4 regions of the Parasphingorhabdus sp. genome follow, and region 4 is predicted to be linked to each of the others. Evidence: predicted binding sites of a transcription regulator. Region 4 holds the regulator's gene; each other region holds the start of a gene.
The links. Region 4 encodes LexA, which represses DNA repair genes until DNA is damaged. Its sites were predicted from a motif close to GTTCCNCNCTTGTTCT; they were not measured.
Positions count from the first base shown of each region.

Region 1: the regulator LexA is predicted to act here: its motif matches at 3,403-3,418, upstream of recA (recombinase RecA).
Region 2: the regulator LexA is predicted to act here: its motif matches at 3,042-3,057, upstream of radA (DNA repair protein RadA).
Region 3: the regulator LexA is predicted to act here: its motif matches at 1,585-1,600, upstream of AC6I9Z_RS02825 (MmcB family DNA repair protein).

Region 1 is NZ_AP041068.1:2,703,953-2,708,728, forward strand. Features, by position in the region: gene alaS (alanine--tRNA ligase) at 1-1,253, opposite strand, end outside; gene AC6I9Z_RS13340 (glutathione S-transferase family protein) at 1,327-1,953, opposite strand; gene recA (recombinase RecA) at 2,237-3,328, opposite strand; gene AC6I9Z_RS13350 (response regulator) at 3,481-4,776, opposite strand, start outside.
Region 2 is NZ_AP041068.1:3,084,339-3,089,114, forward strand. Features, by position in the region: gene AC6I9Z_RS15200 (monovalent cation:proton antiporter-2 (CPA2) family protein) at 1-701, opposite strand, end outside; gene AC6I9Z_RS15205 (iron-sulfur cluster assembly scaffold protein) at 704-1,144, opposite strand; gene AC6I9Z_RS15210 (CvpA family protein) at 1,141-1,653, opposite strand; gene radA (DNA repair protein RadA) at 1,663-3,027, opposite strand; gene AC6I9Z_RS15220 (DUF1287 domain-containing protein) at 3,149-3,706, shown strand; gene AC6I9Z_RS15225 (patatin-like protein) at 3,763-4,776, shown strand, end outside.
Region 3 is NZ_AP041068.1:563,699-568,474, reverse strand. Features, by position in the region: gene AC6I9Z_RS02840 (PaaI family thioesterase) at 1-304, shown strand, start outside; gene AC6I9Z_RS02835 (DUF1491 family protein) at 301-636, shown strand; gene AC6I9Z_RS02830 (cell wall hydrolase) at 830-1,531, shown strand; gene AC6I9Z_RS02825 (MmcB family DNA repair protein) at 1,690-2,154, shown strand; gene AC6I9Z_RS02820 (ankyrin repeat domain-containing protein) at 2,171-2,779, opposite strand; gene AC6I9Z_RS02815 (SCO family protein) at 2,933-3,550, shown strand; gene AC6I9Z_RS02810 (YcgN family cysteine cluster protein) at 3,538-3,984, shown strand; gene AC6I9Z_RS02805 (M48 family metallopeptidase) at 3,953-4,714, shown strand; gene AC6I9Z_RS02800 (transglycosylase domain-containing protein) at 4,721-4,776, opposite strand, start outside.
Region 4 is NZ_AP041068.1:2,495,565-2,500,340, reverse strand. Features, by position in the region: gene gltX (glutamate--tRNA ligase) at 1-816, opposite strand, end outside; gene AC6I9Z_RS12355 (ComEC/Rec2 family competence protein) at 848-3,127, shown strand; gene lexA (transcriptional repressor LexA) at 3,146-3,838, opposite strand; gene AC6I9Z_RS12345 (molybdopterin molybdotransferase MoeA) at 3,905-4,776, opposite strand, start outside.

The DNA of each region.
Region 1 (4,776 bases), 210 kb from region 4:
AAACCATCGCGGTCGACACCCAGCGATTTGGCCCGCAAAGCGTCTTCGGTCAGATCATAGGGGAAACCATATGTGTCGTAGAGTTTGAAAGCGGTAGTGCCGGGCAAGACATCGCCGTCGTTCATATCGGCAATCTCCGCATCCAGCAGCTTGAGCCCCTTGTCGAGCGTCCGGCGGAAATTGGTTTCCTCCCGCAACAAGGTTTCCTCGATAAGCGGTTTCGCACGGATCAGCTCTGGAAATGCATTGCCCATTTCACCGGTTAACGCGCCGACCATTCGGTGCATCAACGGGTCCTGAGCGCCCAGCAAGTGGGCATGGCGCATGGCGCGCCGCATGATCCGCCGCAGCACATAGCCGCGACCTTCATTGGCTGGCAAAACGCCATCGGCGACCAGAAAGGATGATGCACGCAAATGATCAGCGATAACGCGGTGGCTGGCCTGGTTGTCCCCTGTTGTTTCGGTGCCGGTTAAAGAGCCAGATTGCGCGATTAATGCCTTGAACAGGTCAATTTCATAATTGTCGTGTGTTCCCTGCATCACGGCCGCAACGCGCTCCAGCCCCATGCCGGTATCAATCGAAGGCTTCGGCAAATCGATACGATCACCGCCAGCATGCTGTTCATATTGCATGAACACCAGATTCCAGATTTCTACAAACCGGTCGCCATCTTCATCCGGACTGCCAGGAGGGCCGCCGAAAATATGATCGCCATGATCGTAAAATATCTCGCTGCAAGGACCGCAGGGACCAGTGTCACCCATAGACCAGAAGTTATCATTGGTCGCGATCCGGATGATCCGTTCTTCCGGTAGTCCTGATATTTTACGCCACAAATCAAAGGCTTCGTCATCAGTATGATAGACGGTCACCGTCAGTCGATCGGCGGAAATTTCCCATGTCTTGGTAATTAATTCCCAAGCGTTGTGGATCGCCTGCTCCTTGAAATAATCGCCAAAGGAGAAGTTACCGAGCATTTCAAAAAACGTATGGTGCCGGGCAGTGTAGCCGACATTATCAAGGTCATTATGCTTGCCACCGGCACGAACGCATTTCTGGCTTGATGTCGCCGTCGGGAATTTGCTCTTCTCAGCGCCCGTGAAGATATTCTTGAACGGCACCATGCCGGCGTTGATAAACATCAACGTCGGGTCATTGTGTGGAATCAGCGGAGACGAAGGAACAACTTCGTGCCCCTGTGCTGCAAAATATTCCAGAAAAGAGCGTCTTATGTCGTTGGTGGTAATCATGAAATCGACTTAGGCGAGGCCCGTCCGGTTTACAATCCCGTCAATTGATCAATCAGCAAATTCTGATGCACGATCATGCATAGGCATAAGGACCGCCTTTTTCGAGCGCAGTCTTATACTGCGGCCGTTCATGAATGCGTTTGAGCCATGCCTGCAAATTCGGGAAACGATCATCCAGACCAGCGCGTGCCTGGCTCGCCTCTAGCGGAAAGCTCATCATCACATCGGCGGCTGTAAGTTCGCTACCCGCAAAATAAGGGCGAGATGCGAGTTCGGTCTCAAGCCATGATAGCAGGTCCTCTACCATACCCATTATAGGTTTCTTTGCCGGCCAGCCCAGAAATCCTAGGCGGTTAATAACAAGTGTGCCGAATAGCGGCGGCATCATCGATCCTTCGGCAAAGTGGAGATATTGGGTGTAAAGTTGCGCCCCGGTCCTGTCCTCCGGCGCCCCCAATGTGCCACCCGCTTTCCTGACAAGATATTCGACAATAGCGGCCGTCTCGATAATCACCTGACCATCATCTTCGATCATCGGTGATTTGCCCAGCGGATGGATTGCTTTCAAACTGTCCGGTGCGCGTTGTGTCTTCGGGTGCCGTTCATAGCGCTTGATCTCATAAGGAAGCGCCAATTCTTCCAGCAACCAGAGGATGCGTTGGGACCGGCTGTTTTCGAGATGATGGACAATGATGGTCATGAATTCCCCTTTTGAAGTGATCGCAAATTTACCAGCTCGGTGTTCTACTGCACCCAAAGTTCACACAAATCACACCAGGAAGACCGCAAAAAACGTGAACCCGCCAGGTTTTTCCAACTTTTGACAGGAAATTGTTGGATAGCAAATGAAAAGGGCCGTCCTGACTATCGGGGGACAGAAGGACGGCCCGGATGCCAAGGTCCGTCTCGGGGAAAACGGACCGGCAAAACTTGAATTTTGGAGAGAAGGATAGGGGCGGATCTAGCCCGCCCCTGCACCTATTTTATTCGGCATCAGCTTCAGCGTCGCTATCGGCGCCGACAGGCCCGGTCATCATCTCATCGGCAATTTCTTCTTCATTGCCGCGAATTTGATTTTCCAGCTTGGCCATCATTTCCGGATTCTCAAGCAGGAAGCGTTTCGAATTTTCGCGCCCCTGTCCAATACGAACGGAATCATAGGAGAACCATGCGCCTGATTTTTCGACCACACCGGCTTTCACACCCAAGTCGATAATCTCGCCGACTTTGGAAATGCCCTGCCCGTACATGATGTCAAATTCCACTTGCTTGAACGGCGGTGCGACCTTGTTCTTGACCACTTTCACACGGGTCGAGTTACCGACAATATCATCCCGTTCCTTGATCTGCCCGGTGCGGCGAATGTCGAGACGAACCGACGCATAGAATTTCAGTGCATTACCACCCGATGTGGTTTCGGGATTGCCGTACATCACGCCAATTTTCATACGCACCTGGTTGATGAAGATCACCATGCATTTGGAACGGCTGATCGAACCGGTCAACTTACGCAGTGCCTGACTCATCAAACGCGCCTGAAGGCCAACATGGGCATCACCCATTTCACCCTCAATCTCAGCGCGTGGAACCAATGCAGCAACCGAATCGACAACCAGAACATCAATCGCGTTTGAGCGAACCAACGTATCGGTAATCTCAAGCGCCTGCTCCCCTGTGTCGGGCTGGGATATGATGAGTTCGTCAATGTCCACACCAAGTGCATTGGCATAAACAGGGTCCAAGGCATGTTCGGCATCGACAAAGGCTGCCGTGCCGCCTGCTTTTTGCGCTTCGGCGATGACATGCAACGCCAATGTGGTTTTACCGGAACTTTCCGGACCATAAATTTCGATTACACGACCCTTTGGCAATCCCCCGATGCCAAGTGCGATATCCAGCCCCAAGGAACCGGTAGAGATCGATTCGACCTCCATCGCCTTGCGGGAACCCAGCTTCATAGCCGAGCCTTTACCAAAAGCGCGATCAATCTGCGCCAACGCGGCGTCAAGCGCCTTTTGTCTGTCTGATGAGTTCAATTGATTATCCGATTCTACGACTTTTAAATTGCCGGCCATTTGCCTGTCCCCTTCGCTAAATGCTTGTACACTATCAATCAATGATGGATATGATGTACCGCATTTGTTCTACTAGAACAAGAGTGGAACAGAATTTTTTTGAAATTGCATAAAACACAATTTCATTAAGCACTTATGTGCAATATTAAATGCTATTTGGCATGTTCGGCCAAAACTTCTCCTACGGCCTCGGCGATTTGAGCGACGGAAAAAGGCTTGGGCAGGAACGCAACATTGTCGAGATCAATGGACTTGCGCAATTGCTCCTCGGCATAGCCCGACATGAACAGGATTGGCATATCGGGATATTGCGCCCGCACCTCTTTGGCCATGGCCGGTCCATCCATGTTTGGCATGACCACATCCGATACGATCATATCAAAAATCTCCTCGCCCTCGCCCAGCGCTTCGATATGCTGTAGTCCTTCTTCTCCATCACTGGCCGTAACAACTGTATAGCCTTGCCGTGTCAACGCCCGTTCAGCGACAGCACGGACCATATCCTCGTCCTCAACCAGCAGGATGTGACCGCTGCCCCATAGCTCTTTCTTCGCCACGGCCTTCAGTGGCTCTGACGACGGCAATGTTTCCTGGTCAGAAACCTGGTGTACGGGGAAGTAGATGGAGAAAGTCGCACCTTCGCCCGGTTTGGAATCAGCAAAGATATAGCCACCGGACTGTTTGACGATTCCGTATACCGTGGACAGGCCAAGTCCGGTGCCCTTACCGACTTCCTTGGTTGTAAAAAACGGTTCAAAAATTTTGCCGATAACCGCTGGAGGAATACCGTTGCCCGTATCCGTAACAAAAAGCGCTGTATAGTCACCGACCGGAAGGATATCGCGCTTCATTGCCCGGACGTCGGACGGGGCGATCATTTGTGTCGTGATCGATATCTTGCCACCATTGGCGCCGCTGGCATTGATGGCATCGCGCGCATTGACGCCCAGATTAATGATTACCTGTTCCAATTGCCCCGGGTCGGCGCGAACCAGGCCAAGATTGCGGCCATGCTTCACTTCCAGCTCGATGCTGTCATCAAGCAGGCGCTTGAGCAGATTGGATACGTCAGCAACCACATCGGGCAACTGCAGAATTTGAGGCCGCAATGTCTGCTGCCGCGAAAAGGCGAGAAGTTGCCGCGTCAAACCAGCGGCGCGATTGCTGTTATTCTTGACCTGCTGAATATCATCATAGTCACTGTCACCAGGCGCATGCCGGAGTAACATCAGATCACAATGACCAATAATCGCGGTCAGGATATTATTGAAGTCATGCGCCACACCGCCAGCCAACTGGCCGACTGCCTGCATCTTGGTCGCCTGCGCCACCTGACTTTTCAATTTGGTCTCTTCGCTATTATCCTTGATCGATAGCAGGACCGCTGCATCACCAAGCCCGCGAATCCCGGCCATGCCCAAAGCGACCGGATCATCTCCACCATTGCG
Region 2 (4,776 bases), 590 kb from region 4:
ACTGCAACCAGCCCTGCGACAATGAACAATTCCCGCTCAGCAATCCTGCCGATCAGTTCCAAAGCCGGTTGCAGTACATATCGCCCGGCCAGTATCAATCCGCCAATCGCAACGACGCCCAGTATCGCGGTCATCCAGCCGGATAATGCTCCGGGTTCTGCCGGTGCCCGGGACAATACACCGATAATTGTCAGCAGCGGGATGATCGACAAATCCTGAAACAGCAGGATCGAGAATGCTTTTTCACCGGTTGGCGTATTCAGCCTTCCGGAGGATTGCAGCATCGGCAGCACCTGCGCTGTCGATGACAGTGCGAGCGGCAAGCCAAGTGCAATGGCGGCTCCAAAAGTGAAGTTCGTGGTAGCCATGATCAACAGAAACAGGGCGATCCCGCAGAAAACAACCTGGCTCATCCCCAGACCGAATATCGCCTTGCGCAGCCGCATGAGGCGCGCAGGCGCCAGTTCCAGCCCAACAAGGAATAACAGCAGGATGATCCCGATTTCGGAAAATTCGAGGATCGTCTCCCCCTCACTGATCAGTCCGAAACCTTGCGGTCCGATCAATATACCGGCGATCAGATAGCCCAGAACAGCACCTATCCCGAATTTACGGAACAATAGCACCAAGAGCAAAGCCGCACCGAGCATGATGAAACCGCCTAAAAGCAGGTCACCCATATGTGCTTCTGCACCTTCCATACCTATGCCACCTCGCTCGCATTTTCGGCCGCTTTAAAAGCCGCGAGAATCGCATCATAAGGAAGCAATATTGCGGCATGTCGTCCGGAATGATCTTTTGCAGCGCGCAGATGATCCATATTGGTCCATGAACCTGGATCATCGTTTGAGCCGTTGAGAAATTTTGCCAGACGATCTCTAGCGACCGCAATGTCTTTTGCAGACTTGCCGATCGCTTCCGTCCCCACAATGGCAGTAGAAGCCTGCCCCAATGCACACGCATTTACCTCTATTCCCAATTGCGCAATAGATCGGTCTTCAGACAATATGATATCGGCAGCCACTCGGCTTCCGCATGTACGAGACCGGACCTCCGCCGTGCCATCGGGCTCTTCCAGTCGCGATTGATGCGGAATGGACACCGCCAGACGCAATATATCCCGTGTATAAAGCGCGTCGCTCATTCTTCTACTTCCGCCATTTCGCGCTGCTCCTCAACGAATTGAACCAGAGCATCACCGCTGGCATTAAGCAATGGGTAAGTGCGGCTATCGACAATCCATTCAGGCCGCGCCTCTGCTGCACCATAGATGCTGTCATAAACCAGCACCACCAGCAGATACGCCAAGGTCGCCCCGATCAGCCCCTTGATCATGCCAAATCCAAAGCCAAGCACACGGTCAATCGGACCGAGCAGCGACTTGCGTGATTTACGCCCAACAGATTTGGCGAACCAGCGTCCCAAAGCATAGGTAACGATCACAATCGCGCAAAAAGCCAATACCGCCGCTCCGCCGTCATTACCAATTGGCGCGATCAGGAAATCCGTGACAGGCGTATGCAAGAACCGGACAGCGAAGATAACCAACACCCAAGCAATGAGGGACAGCGTTTCCTGCACAAATCCGCGAAGAAAACCAAGAACAGCGGCGCCGCCCATCAACGCCAATACAAAAATATCCAGACCAGTCATGAAGACTAGCTAATCGCGGCCAAGCATATGGTCAACGAGATTGGCAAGCTTCGCAAAGTTCACACAATTCACACCCGGGGCAGAGTTTTCTTTGGATGCGGGTATCAAAGCTCTTCCGAAGCCTAGTTTCGAAGCCTCCTTCAACCGCATTGGTGTGTTGGACACTGCCCGAATCTCACCAGAGAGCGCGATTTCTCCAAAGATCACAGCATCGCTTGGCATCGGTTTTTCGGCATGAGCAGAAATCAGCGCGGCTGCGACGGCAAGGTCGGCTGCGGGATCAGTCAGGCGGTATCCCCCGGCCACATTCAGATATACTTCCGCGCCCGAAAAACTGAGTCCACAACGCGCTTCGAGCACCGCCAATATCATGGCGAGGCGAGAGCTATCCCACCCAACGACGGAACGCCGCGGGGTCGCACCACTGGCCAGGCGAACCGTAAGCGCCTGAATTTCGACCAGAACCGGCCGTGTTCCCTCCAGAGCCGGAAAGACAGTGGCGCCTGTCACTTCTTCGCTACGGTCTGTTAAAAACAGCGCTGATGGATTCCGGACCTCGCTAAGGCCCATTTCCTCCATTGCGAAGACGCCAATTTCATCAGTGCCGCCAAAGCGATTTTTGATCGACCGCAATATTCGATACTGATGGCTGCGTTCGCCTTCAAAGCTCATCACCGTATCGACCATGTGCTCCAATACACGAGGCCCGGCGATATTTCCGTCTTTCGTCACATGCCCGACGAGCATGATCATTGTGCCGTGTTCCTTGGCAAATTTGATGAGTTCCTGCGCTGATGCCCGCACCTGACTGACGGTTCCGGGCGCGCCTTCAATCAAATCGCTATGCATGGTCTGGATCGAATCGATCACCACAAAATCCGGCGCATCTTTCCCAAGCGTGGTCAGTATGTCGCGAACCGATGTTGCAGAAGCCAGCTTCACCGGCGCCTTCCCCAAGCCCAGCCGCCGAGCGCGCAGCCGAACCTGATCCGCAGCCTCCTCACCGGAAATATAGGCTACCGAAAGGCCAGCCTCGGCCAACCGGGCAGAAACCTGCAGGAGCAAAGTTGATTTACCAATTCCCGGATCGCCGCCCATCAGCGTTGCCGAGCCAGCCACAAGGCCGCCGCCTATAGCCCGGTCAAATTCCGCGATTCCGGTTAGCTTGCGTTCGGGCAAAGCTATGTCGCTGTCGAGACCGACCAGCCGAACCTCCCTGCCCCCGCTCTGCAAATTATGCTTGGCTGCAAAGACCGTATCCCCGGCCTCTTCAACCAGCGTATTCCATTCCCCACAATCCACGCACTGTCCCTGCCAGCGATGGGAAATCGAGCCACATTCCTGACATACATATTTTTTCTTCGGTTTGGCCATAAGAGCTATTTATCAGAACAAATACGGAACACCAGCCTTTTCATTCATTCAGGATTCACGCATCCAAATGCATGTTTTCAGGATGAAAATTTCCCGAAGGCAAATCGTCGCGGCAGCTGGTGTGAGCTTGCTTCTCCCGCCGTTGTTGAAAGCAAAGCCGCTGGACCGCGCGGCAAAATTGGTTCTGGCGGCGCGCAGCCAAGTTGGCGTCACCACCGTTTACAGCCAGGCCTATCACGGCATCGGCTATCCGAACGGGGATTTTCCTCGCAAATCTGGTGCGTGCACCGATGTCATCATCCGCGCCTATCGCGATGGCCTTGATCTGGATCTGCAAAAACTTATCCATCTGGACATGAAAAAGGCATTTTCGGCCTATCCCAAAATCTGGGGTCTCAAGACGACCGATCGAAATATCGACCATCGCCGCGTCCCGAACATGCGTACCTTCTTCAAGCGCCAAGGCGCAGTCGAGCCATTTTCGAAAGACCCTGAAGACTGGTTGCCCGGCGATATCGTCACAAGCGTTATTGACGGCAGACTTGCACATTGCGGGATTGTTTCGGATCGCAAACTACGAAGCCGCCCGCTGCTGATCCACAATGTCGGACGGGGCACCCGTGAGGAAGACCGCCTCTTTGCGTGGCCAATCACAGGCCATTATCGTTGGGCAGTCTAGCGATATTGGTCCAATTCCACGCTTGCACACTCCCTGCCATCCTGTAGTGAAAAATCATGCGGCAAAAAGAACTCCGACTGGCCCTGATCTGCTATGGCGGCGTGAGCCTCGCCATTTACATGCATGGCATCACCAAGGAAATCTGGAAGCTTGCCAAGGCCAGCCGGGATTTTCATGACGGCCAGAAAAACGATAGCTGCAGTCGCGGTACCTATTACGACATATTGGAGTGGATAGAGCAGGAAAGCACTGTCAAATTGCGGGTGCTGCCCGACATTATCGCAGGAGCCAGCGCCGGCGGGATTAACGGCATATTCCTGTCGCAAGCCATCATATCAGGAGAATCTCTCGAACCGCTGACCGATATGTGGCTGGAAACAGCCGATGTCGATACGCTGCTGGATCCCGATGCGCGGCCCCTGTCGCGCTTCTCCAAATTCTGGGCAGAACCCATTGCCTGGATGGCACTTGGCCGTAAAGGCGGTGCGGTGGAACAAACAGTTTCCAAGGAAGCGCGTGAAGAGGTAAAAATGAAGCTGTCCCGCTTCGTGCGGGCACGCTGGTTTGCGCCTCCATTTGGCGGAAAGATATTCTCCGGCCTGATCTTGGACGCACTGGCAACGATGAAGAAGACCAAGCGCGGTCCCAAATTACTGCCACCGGGGCAGCCGCTTGATTTATTTGTCACCGTGACTGACTTTGTCGGTCATCCGGAAAAGCTGCAACTCCATAGTCCGCCAGAGGCTCTGGAGATGGAGCACCGCATCACCATCAGTTTTTCCACGCGGGGCAAGCCGGGCGGCGATATCGCTGATCCCGCCGAACTCGTTTTTGCCGGCCGGGCAACAGCCAGCTTTCCGGGCGCGTTTCCACCATTCACGGTCACCGAATTGGACAATGTTCTATCCGACCGTAATCAGGTTTGGACCAATCGGTCACGTTTTCTAAAGCGGATATTGCCCAATCAAAGCCGGGCTGGCACCGCCAATGATACGGTGTTGATTGATGGTTCCGTTTTGGCGAACGCCCCCTTTGCGCAGGCCATTGAAGCTTTGAAAAACCGGCCAGCG
Region 3 (4,776 bases), 1.5 Mb from region 4:
AGCCGGCGCGGTTCATGGGACCAGCTATTTCAAGATGCTAGATGATGCTGCCTTTTATGCTGCTAACAGCCTGGTCTCCGACCGTTTTTTGCTTACCACAGCGTTCAACCTGCTGTTTACCCGGCCATTGAAGTCCAGCACCGTGACTGCTGAAGGCCGTTGGGTCAGCGGAAAAAGGCGGGTTTTTGTTGCTGACTCCCGGCTTATTGATGAGGAAGGTGAGGAAATTGCCCGCGGAACCGGTACGTTCATGCGGTCGCATATCCCGCTAGCGTCTCTCCCCGGATATAAGCAGGATTTATGATAGAACCGCGGTTGTCTGCGGAGATGATTGTGCAGTCCTTGTTGCGCAAAGTGAATCAGGAGGGCGGCTTTGCAGCGATCCTTAGAAAAGGCGATCGAATCTCTGGCGCGATCCTCATAATATGCGTCGAAAAAGGTAAAGATCCGCGACTTTTGGAGAAAATGCCAAGTCTTGATGGTCCTTCGACCTGGCAGGTGGTATGGCCGCAAAGCACTGATAATAAACAAGATTTAGACGGGTATTTGGAACGCCGGAGCGGATTTGATCCGGACTTATGGTTAATTGAACTGGACGTCGCGGATGCGGAACGGCTCATCGCTGAAATGACCTGATTTCTTGACTTTGTTGCACTGCACCCTATTTCGCGACCAACTTTGAAGCGAAGGTTGTTCCGAGGGATTGTCCACAAGGACGCGGAATAAACATGCAGACGGAGGGAACAGGGATAAGCCGTTGGTTGGTTTTTAGGCTTATTTACGCGGGTTTTTGGCCCGCACTGGACTCGCCGCATAAAATAACAGGTTTATGAGCAAAATTTTTAAAGCTGCAAGCGTGTTGTCGCTTGCATTTTCTACGGTCGCCGCTCTCGCTGTGACCGATGCGTCATTCGCTTTAGAAGCCAATGACACTACTCCAGAATCCGAGATTGTCATTGATCCCGATATGCTGGAATCTACCGATGAAACGGCGCCGGTAATTTTCGGGGAACTGAAGGAAGTAGCGGCTGCTATTCCCCAAGACGTGATCGAGGCAGATCGGCTTGCTAACGAACAGCGTGATGCTGTTGAAGCAGTTGATTTTACCAATAATGGCGCTGGGTCACTACGGGAACTGGTCCGGCAGCAATCGGTGGACGGGGCGCTCAGCAAAGAGATGCAGTGCCTTGCTGGAACCGTCTACTTTGAATCCAAAGGTGAAACACTGGCTGGTCAGCTAGCCGTCGCACGGGTTGTAATGGCGCGGACCAAATCTTCGCGCTTTCCCGACACAATGTGCGGTGTTGTGTATCAGCGGAAGCAATTCTCCTTCATTCGGAACGGCAAAATGCCGCGGATTGATAAAGGACACCGCCATTGGCGCAATGCAGTTGCGATTTCAAAAATCGCTATGAACGATGGTTGGAAAAGCCCTGTCGAAGGCGCACTGTTCTTCCATGCCCGCTATGTATCGCCCGGCTGGCGGTTAAAGCGGATGGCAACGATTGATAATCATATCTTCTATCGGTGATACCGATTCACAAACTGATTTCATAAAGGCTCCCAATCGGGGGCCTTTATTTTGTTCTATTTATGTTCTAACTTCTTTTCATGATGATAGAACAAAGTGATTCGCCCTTATCAGTCGCCGCTTTGACACTGAATCCCGATCAGATCGAGGAGAATACGGTGCCATTAACGGGGGCTGCTGCAGTTGCCCGCGGTGTGGCGCGCCTCTTTTCCCGCCACGATATAATGGTTCTGTCTGAAGTCAGCCTGCCCAATAAGAGGCGAGCGGACCTGATGGGTGTTGATGCCAAGGGACAGATTGTGATTGTGGAGATCAAGGTCGCGCGCGGTGATTTGTTGGGCGACAATAAGTGGACAGAATATCTCGACTATTGTGACCGCTTCTACTGGGCATTGCCAAGCGATTTTGATGCGTCTCCCTTGGATAGACCGGATTTTATGCCAGAACGTGCCGGGTTGATCATCGCTGATGCTTATGATGCGGAAATGGTCCGTTCTGCAGCAACCCATGCACTTGCCCCTGCGCGGCGGAAAACAGAAACAATGCGGCTGGCACGTCGCTCCATGCAGCGATTATCGGTAGTCCATGGTTGGATCGACCCACAGGCACGGGAATTCTATTAAAATTTGGTTGAAAGACTTAGCCTTCAGGACCAAAAAACCGACCGGTAGTTTCCGGTTTTTTCTCTTTATCCGCTTTTTCAATTTCGGCCAATATCGCAGAAGCACGGCGATCGCGGGTTGCATAATCGCGCGCTGACAGGCCGGCCAGGGTATCGGTGCGATCTGGATCTGCACCATTTTTCAACAATAGCCGAGTCATTTCAGAATCGCGCAACTGGACAGCACGTATCAAGGCTGTTTCGCCGCGGTTATTTGTCTGATTAACATCGGCCTTTTTTTGCAGGAGTACTCTCGCCCCTTCGATAAACCGCAATCGGGTGGCGAGCATGAGCGGGGTTGTACCGCTTTTATCCCGAACATTCGGATTGGCACCTTTTTGCAAAAGAAATCCGGTCCAGGTGGCGTCTCGCCGCGCTACAACAATATGCAGCGCCGTCTCGCCTGTCGAAAGGTCCTTTGTGTTAACAATAACTGAGCCCGGCTCATTCAAGAATTTTGTGGCTTCGGTGCCATCCCTGTCTTTCACAGCTTTCAGAAAATTGTAACTCGCCGAAAATTGGGCATTTGCGACACTTGGAGCTACCAGCGAAAAAGCTGCCAATATCAGCGCGTAGAAACGAACCATCTTGTTTCCCTTGCGGATGTTTGAAAATCTGTTTCTGCCCCGAAGCATAATGAGCTGCCTTATATAAATTTAACGCGCGTAAACTTGAAAACCAGTTGCCGCCTGACAATAGAATCCATCAATTATCAGTTGAATAATCATCCATAGCAGACCATGTCTGGCCGCATGATGAATAATTTACTATCTGCTTTTTCTGCTGCCCTTTTAATGTTGCTTCTCGCCGCTTGCAACCCGGCCTCTTCCGGCAGCGCAGAAACCGAAGCCCCTCTCGCAGGAGCAGATATTGGTGGCAGTTTTACGCTAACCAATCAAGATGGCGGAACAAGTTCCGATACGGATTTCACCGGAAAATACCGGATCATCTATTTTGGCTTTACCTATTGCCCTGATGTCTGCCCGATAGATCTTGCGAATCTGATGAACGGCTTGACGTTGGCCGAAAAGGAAGACCCTTCTCTTGCGGAGAAAATTCAGCCGATCTTTATTTCGATCGATCCGGAGCGTGATCGCCCGGAACAACTGAAACAATATGTCGGGAATTTTCACCCCCGGTTGATCGGTCTGACGGGCAGTGTCGATGAGATTGCCGCTGTCGCAAAGAAATATCTGATCATCTACAATAAGCGCGAAAGTCCGGGTTTTAGCGAATATCTGGTTGACCATAGCCGGCAAGGCTATCTGTTCGGACCAGAGGGCGAACCAATTGCGCTGCTCCCGTTTGACGGTACCCCCCAGCAAGTTGCGGATGAGATTAAGCGGTGGACGCGGTAAACACCGAGCATCCGTTCTGGGAACAACCACTGGACACGCTAGACCGTGCGCAGTGGGAAGCCTTGTGCGATGGTTGTGGCAAGTGCTGCTTGTTGAAGGCCGAAGATGAGGATGATGGTAAGGTCTATATGACCAACATTGCCTGCAAGCTTTTGGACACACAGAGCGCGCGGTGCAGCGACTATCGGCGGCGCCGCTACTATGTCCCCGATTGCATACGGTTGACACGCGGTAAGCTTGACCAATTTACCTGGCTTCCGGACAGTTGCGCTTATAAGATGCGGGCGCGTAATTTACCGTTGCCGGAATGGCACTATCTGGTCTCCGGTGATCGCGAAACGATACACGAAACCGGGAATTCAATCCGGGGCAAGGTGATAACGGAGGTGGAAGCTGGGCCGATTGAACAGCATATTCTGGACAGACCGCTCTAAGGCACGACCAGTCCCAACCGAAAGGGATGAATTCGAGATTGAACTCGAAGGTCGCTTTTACCCGCTGCAAGTCCGCAAACTGGCGCAGGCGCGCTCCATTGCCGTTTCAGCTGACACAGTGAAGGGGGAGGTAAAGCTGACCATGCCGCGCTATGCCAGTACCGTCCAGGCGCTGCGTTTTGCCCAGTCCAAATCGGACTGGTTAGCGGAGCGCTTTGCCGATGCCTTGCCAGCGGTACCGATTATCAATGGCGCCGAAATTGCCTTTGCGGGGGAAAGTCATACCATAAGATGGTCTGCTGAATATTCCCGCAAACCTTTGAAAATCGAAGGCGAAATCCGCGTTGGCGGCCCGGAAAATCGGATTGAAGCGCGTGTAATCAGCTGGATGAAAGATCAATCGCGGGACATGTATGCGGAGGATCTGGCATTTTATTGCGATCGAGCAGAGGTCGATTTGCCCGCGCTATCGGTGGGCGATGCACGCAGACGTTGGGGCAGCTGTTCAGGGCGCAAATCCATAAGGCTCAGCTGGCGGCTTATCATGGCTCCGCCGATGGTCAGGCGCTCTGTGGTTGCCCATGAAGTGGCCCATTTGCGGCATATGAATCACAGCCCTGCCTTCTATGCACTGCTGGACCAAATTTTTGAAGGCAAACGCAATGAGGCCGATCTTTGGCTGAAACAACATGGTGCTGCGCTGCACCTGATTGGGGCGCCAATCAGATAGCTGGCTCTATTCTTCGGCTGGTTTGGGCAAGATCGAAACTGGCCCATTGGGTCGGTCAGTCG
Region 4 (4,776 bases):
AAGCAGATAATTGAACATCGCATCGGACATGATTCCCATATCGCGATAGGCCTCCACGCCCAGTGCGCCATGCCGTTTGGAGAGCTTGGCGCCATCATTGCCGTGGATTAGTGGAATATGGGCGTAAACCGGTTCGGCCCAGCCCATCGCGCGGATCATCGCCATCTGGCGGAACGCGTTGTTGAGATGATCATCCCCGCGAATCAGATGCGTTACACCCATGTCATGGTCGTCGACCACGACTGCCAGCATATAAGTCGGCGTACCGTCGGAGCGCAAAAGGATGAAATCATCAATCTCGCTATTCTGCACAGACACTTCACCTTGAACCGCATCTTTGATGGTCATCTTGCTGCCAGTCTCGGTTTTCAGGCGGATCACATAAGGCGCACCTTCGGGCGCTTCGGACGGATCGCGATCCCGCCAGCGGCCGTCATAGCGCATCGGCTTCTTTTCCGCCTTTTGCTGCTCACGCATGGCGGCCAGTTCTTCCGGTGTCGCAAAGCATTTATAAGCATTTCCGGCATCGAGCAGCTCATGCGCGACTTCTGCATGGCGCGCCGCGCGTTCCGATTGGAAAATCGGTTCATCATCCCAATCAAGACCCAGCCAGTCCAACCCTTCCAGAATCGCATCAATCGCTTCCTGCGTGGATCGCGCCTTGTCGGTATCTTCAATTCTGAGTAGCGCCTTGCCGCCATGATGCCGAGCGAATAGCCAGTTGAACATCGCCGTACGTGCGCCGCCAATATGCAAAAACCCGGTCGGGGAGGGCGCGAAACGCGTGACGACTTGTTCTGATTTATTAAGATTCACGCTTGGTGTTTCCCTGTGTTAGGCAAAAATAATGCAGAGTGGCTTTGATCCGAATAGCCCTGGCGTAACGCCCGATGATATCGGTATGGCCGCCATTTCCGGTTCGAATGGCAAGGCCCTTAGCATGCCGTTTCACGCACGACAATTGCCTGAATATCTTGGAAATTTGGAAATTTTCAAACGCCTGGAAATGCAGCTTGAAAAAGAGCGCGACCGGCTGGCCTTATGGATGCCCGTTGGCGTTGGCGCGGGAATCGCGGTCTGGTTTCTGCTGGCAAATGTAGCCCTTTGGATAGGTTTTATCGCACTTTCTTGCGGCTTGGCCTTAAGTGTCAAAGCCCTGAATATGGGCGGAAGGGTAGGCAACGCGTTTTTCTGGTTCATGGTGTTAATAGGCATCGGCTGTGCGCTCATGGGGTTCCGCTCATGGGCTGTGGCAGCGCCGGTATTGGAACGGCCAATGGTCGCGTCTTTCCATTCAGAAATTGAAAAGGTGGAAGTGGTCAGTGCCCGCGACATTGTCCGGTTGACGCTGGATACGCATGAGAAACAGGATTTGCCACCGCGGGTGCGCGTGAATGTTCCAATTGAAAAGGCGGTAGCCGACCTGCAGCCGGGCACCATCATTCAGCTTCGCGCCCGGTTAATGCCACCGGCGATGTCCAGTCTTCCGGGTGCTTATGATTTTTCCCGCCGTGCCTGGTTCATGGGGCTGGGTGCTACCGGTCAGCTATTGGGGGAAATTCATGTCGTTCAGCCAGCGCAGCCGTCTTGGGGACCGCTTTCATCCATGCCGGAATATCGCCAGGTGCTGTCGAACCATGTCCAGTCCTGCATGGCCGGTGGGGCAGGGGCGATTGGTGCAACCCTGGCCACTGGCGATCGCGGGGCAATTAATGACGAAGATGCTGAAGCCATGCGGCGCAGTGGGTTGGCGCACCTTTTGTCAATCAGCGGCCTGCATGTAACGGCGGTTGTCGGTGCAGTTTATTTGTTAGTTTTGCGTATTTTGGCGCTATTTCCAACATTAGCGCTGCGTTTTCGGCTGCCTCTGGTGGCTGCGGGTTGCGCAGCTGTGGCAGCGCTGGGTTATACATTGATGACCGGCGCGCAGGTGCCAACGATAAGAGCATGTGTCGCAGCATTGCTGGTTCTCATGGCTCTCGTCATGGGGCGCAGTGCCATCACCCTGCGCATGGTCGCGGCAGGGGCCCTGTTTGTGCTCATCATCTGGCCGGAATCCCTTGTCGGACCGAGCTTTCAGCTTAGTTTTGCCGCTGTCACCGCGATTATTGCGATGCACGAACACCCTAGAATAAAGGCATTGTTCGCACGACGGGAGGAAGTCCTTCTCAGGCGACTGGGGCGGATCATATTGGCGCTTTTCCTCACTGGTCTGGTCGTCGAGCTGGCATTGATGCCCATTGCGTTGTTCCATTTTCACAAAGCCGGCATTTATGGCGCGCTGGCCAATATCATCGCTATTCCGCTGACAACATTTGTGATTATGCCTCTGGAAGCATTGGCATTGCTACTTGATACGGTTGGTTTGGGTGCACCGTTCTGGTGGTTATGTGAAAAGGCGCTGAGCAGTCTGCTGGTGTTGGCCCACTATGTATCCAGTCGACCGGGATCAGTAACCATGCTACCGACCATGCCACTGGCCGCGTTTGGGTTAGTGATTGCCGGTGGCTTGTGGTTGGCCCTGTGGAGTCAGTCTTGGCGTATCTGCGGTCTTGCTCCTATAGCAATTGGTGTCCTGATGATAGCCACGACCCGCGCTCCTGATCTCTACATTACCGGAGATGGTCGTCATGTCGGGATCCGCAATGACGCGGGGGAGCTGGCGATGCTTCGCACGCGCAGCGGTGACTTCATTCGCGACATGTTGCTGGAAAATGCCGGGATTGATGGGGAAGCCACGGCCCTAGAGGACTGGCCAAATGCGCAGTGTAATGCAGATAGCTGCACAGTTATCATGGAGGGGGAAGGCCGAGACTGGGTGATCGTTGCAACGCGCAGCTCTTACTATATTCCGGCCATGGCGCTGTCAGCGGCCTGCCGGCGTGCCGATATTGTGATCAGCGAACGGCGCCTCCCTATCAGTTGTCAGCCACGCTGGCTTAAGGCGGATCGTATTTTATTGGGCCAGGTTGGCGGTATGACGATAGATCTGGAGAACCAAAAGATTGGAACCGTTTTGGGCCGTTCCGGGCGTCATCAATGGACGCGCTTCACTGAGCCCAAAAATATGCAGCCGAAAGAGAAAACTTCCAAAATAGCGGCAGAAATCAAAGGCAGCCCTGAATAAAACTGTACCCAGCTATCGTTAGTTATAGCGCCGCAACAGTCCGGCCATTTTGCCCTGTATCCGCACCTCTCCTGCGCCAAATATCTGTGGCTCATAGGCTGGATTTGCGGGATCAAGGCGGACCTGTCCATTATCCTTGAACAGATATTTCAGTGTAGCTTCTTCATCATGGACCAGCGCAACGACGATTTCGCCGTTACGCGCTGTTTCCGTGCGTTGAATAAGCGCATAGTCGCCGTCCAATATACCCGCTTCGATCATCGAATCGCCGGAAACTTCCAACGCATAATGCTCGCCGGAGCCCAGCAATGCCGCTGGAACACTGAGCGCGGACTGACCTTCAAGGGCTTCGATCGGAACGCCTGCTGCAATCTTGCCATGAAGCGGAATTTCGATCACATCATTGGCCGCGACAGGAATTTCTTTCATCGGTGCTGAGGGAGCCTGCTCAGGGGCAATGTTTATGACATTGGAAGCAGCCGGTTTCAAATTACCGCCTTCGGGTAGCTTGGTCACTTCCAAGGCTCGTGCCCGGTTGGGAAGGCGGCGCAAAAAGCCGCGTTCTTCCAGAGCGCTGATCAACCGATGAACGCCAGATTTTGACTTCAAGCCCAATGCATCCTTCATCTCTTCAAAAGAGGGGGATACGCCTGATTCCTCCAGACTGTTATGAATGAAGCAAAGCAGTTCATGTTGTTTCGGTGTGAGCATGTTTCATGTCCTTATCGGGAACGAATAAGGAACAATTATGAAACAAACCGTGCCAAGTCAAGCATTTTAGATGGCGATATACGAAACCTCTGCGCCAACGGGTTGCTCCGGGCTGTGCGGAGGACGGAAGAGCAGGGCGTTGGCCGCTGCCAGTATCGAAAGCTTGGCGCTGTCCTGGCTGTCAAAGGCGGCAATGGCGCCGTCGACAAGCTGTGCGCGGAGAAACTCGGCGCGCTGGCTGGTGGCGGGCAACACCGTGCTGGTTTGCGCCGTTTGCATGACGGGCATATAGCTTTGCGCACCTGCAAGATAGCGGATCAGAGGCACCAGAAACAGGGTTGCCGTCACAAAGGCGGAGCCGGGATTGCCGGGCAGGGCGAGGACAAGGCTGTTACCCAGCTTCCCGGCCATGAGCGGCTTGCCCGGTTTCATCGCGATTTTCCAGAAATCCGTTTGCCCGCCAAGCCGTTTGAACGCAGGCGCCACCAGATCATGGTCGCCCACCGAAGCGCCGCCTATGGTGACGATGACATCGCAGTCCCTGGCGCTTTCCAGCGCTTCACACAGGCTATCCAGATCATCTTTTATCCGGCTGATGCAACGGGTTATTGTTGGCAGCTGTGACAGCATGGCGGCGATCATGACATCATTGCTTGCCGGTATCTGGTGCGGCTTCGTATCCGTGCCCGGGGCAACCAGCTCGTCGCCGGTGGAGAGGATCGCGACTTTGGGACGGCGACCCACGCTGACGCTGCCCGAACCGGCAATGACGGCGTGACCCAAGGCGGCGGCATTGAGCTGAATGCCAGCTTTTAGCGACACATCCCCAGACTTGAAGTCGCCGCCCTGAAAGCGGACATGACGGCCTTTGACAGGAGAAGGATCGCTGGTCAGGACAATATTGTCACCATCCGGCTCGACATTTTCCTGCATGACAA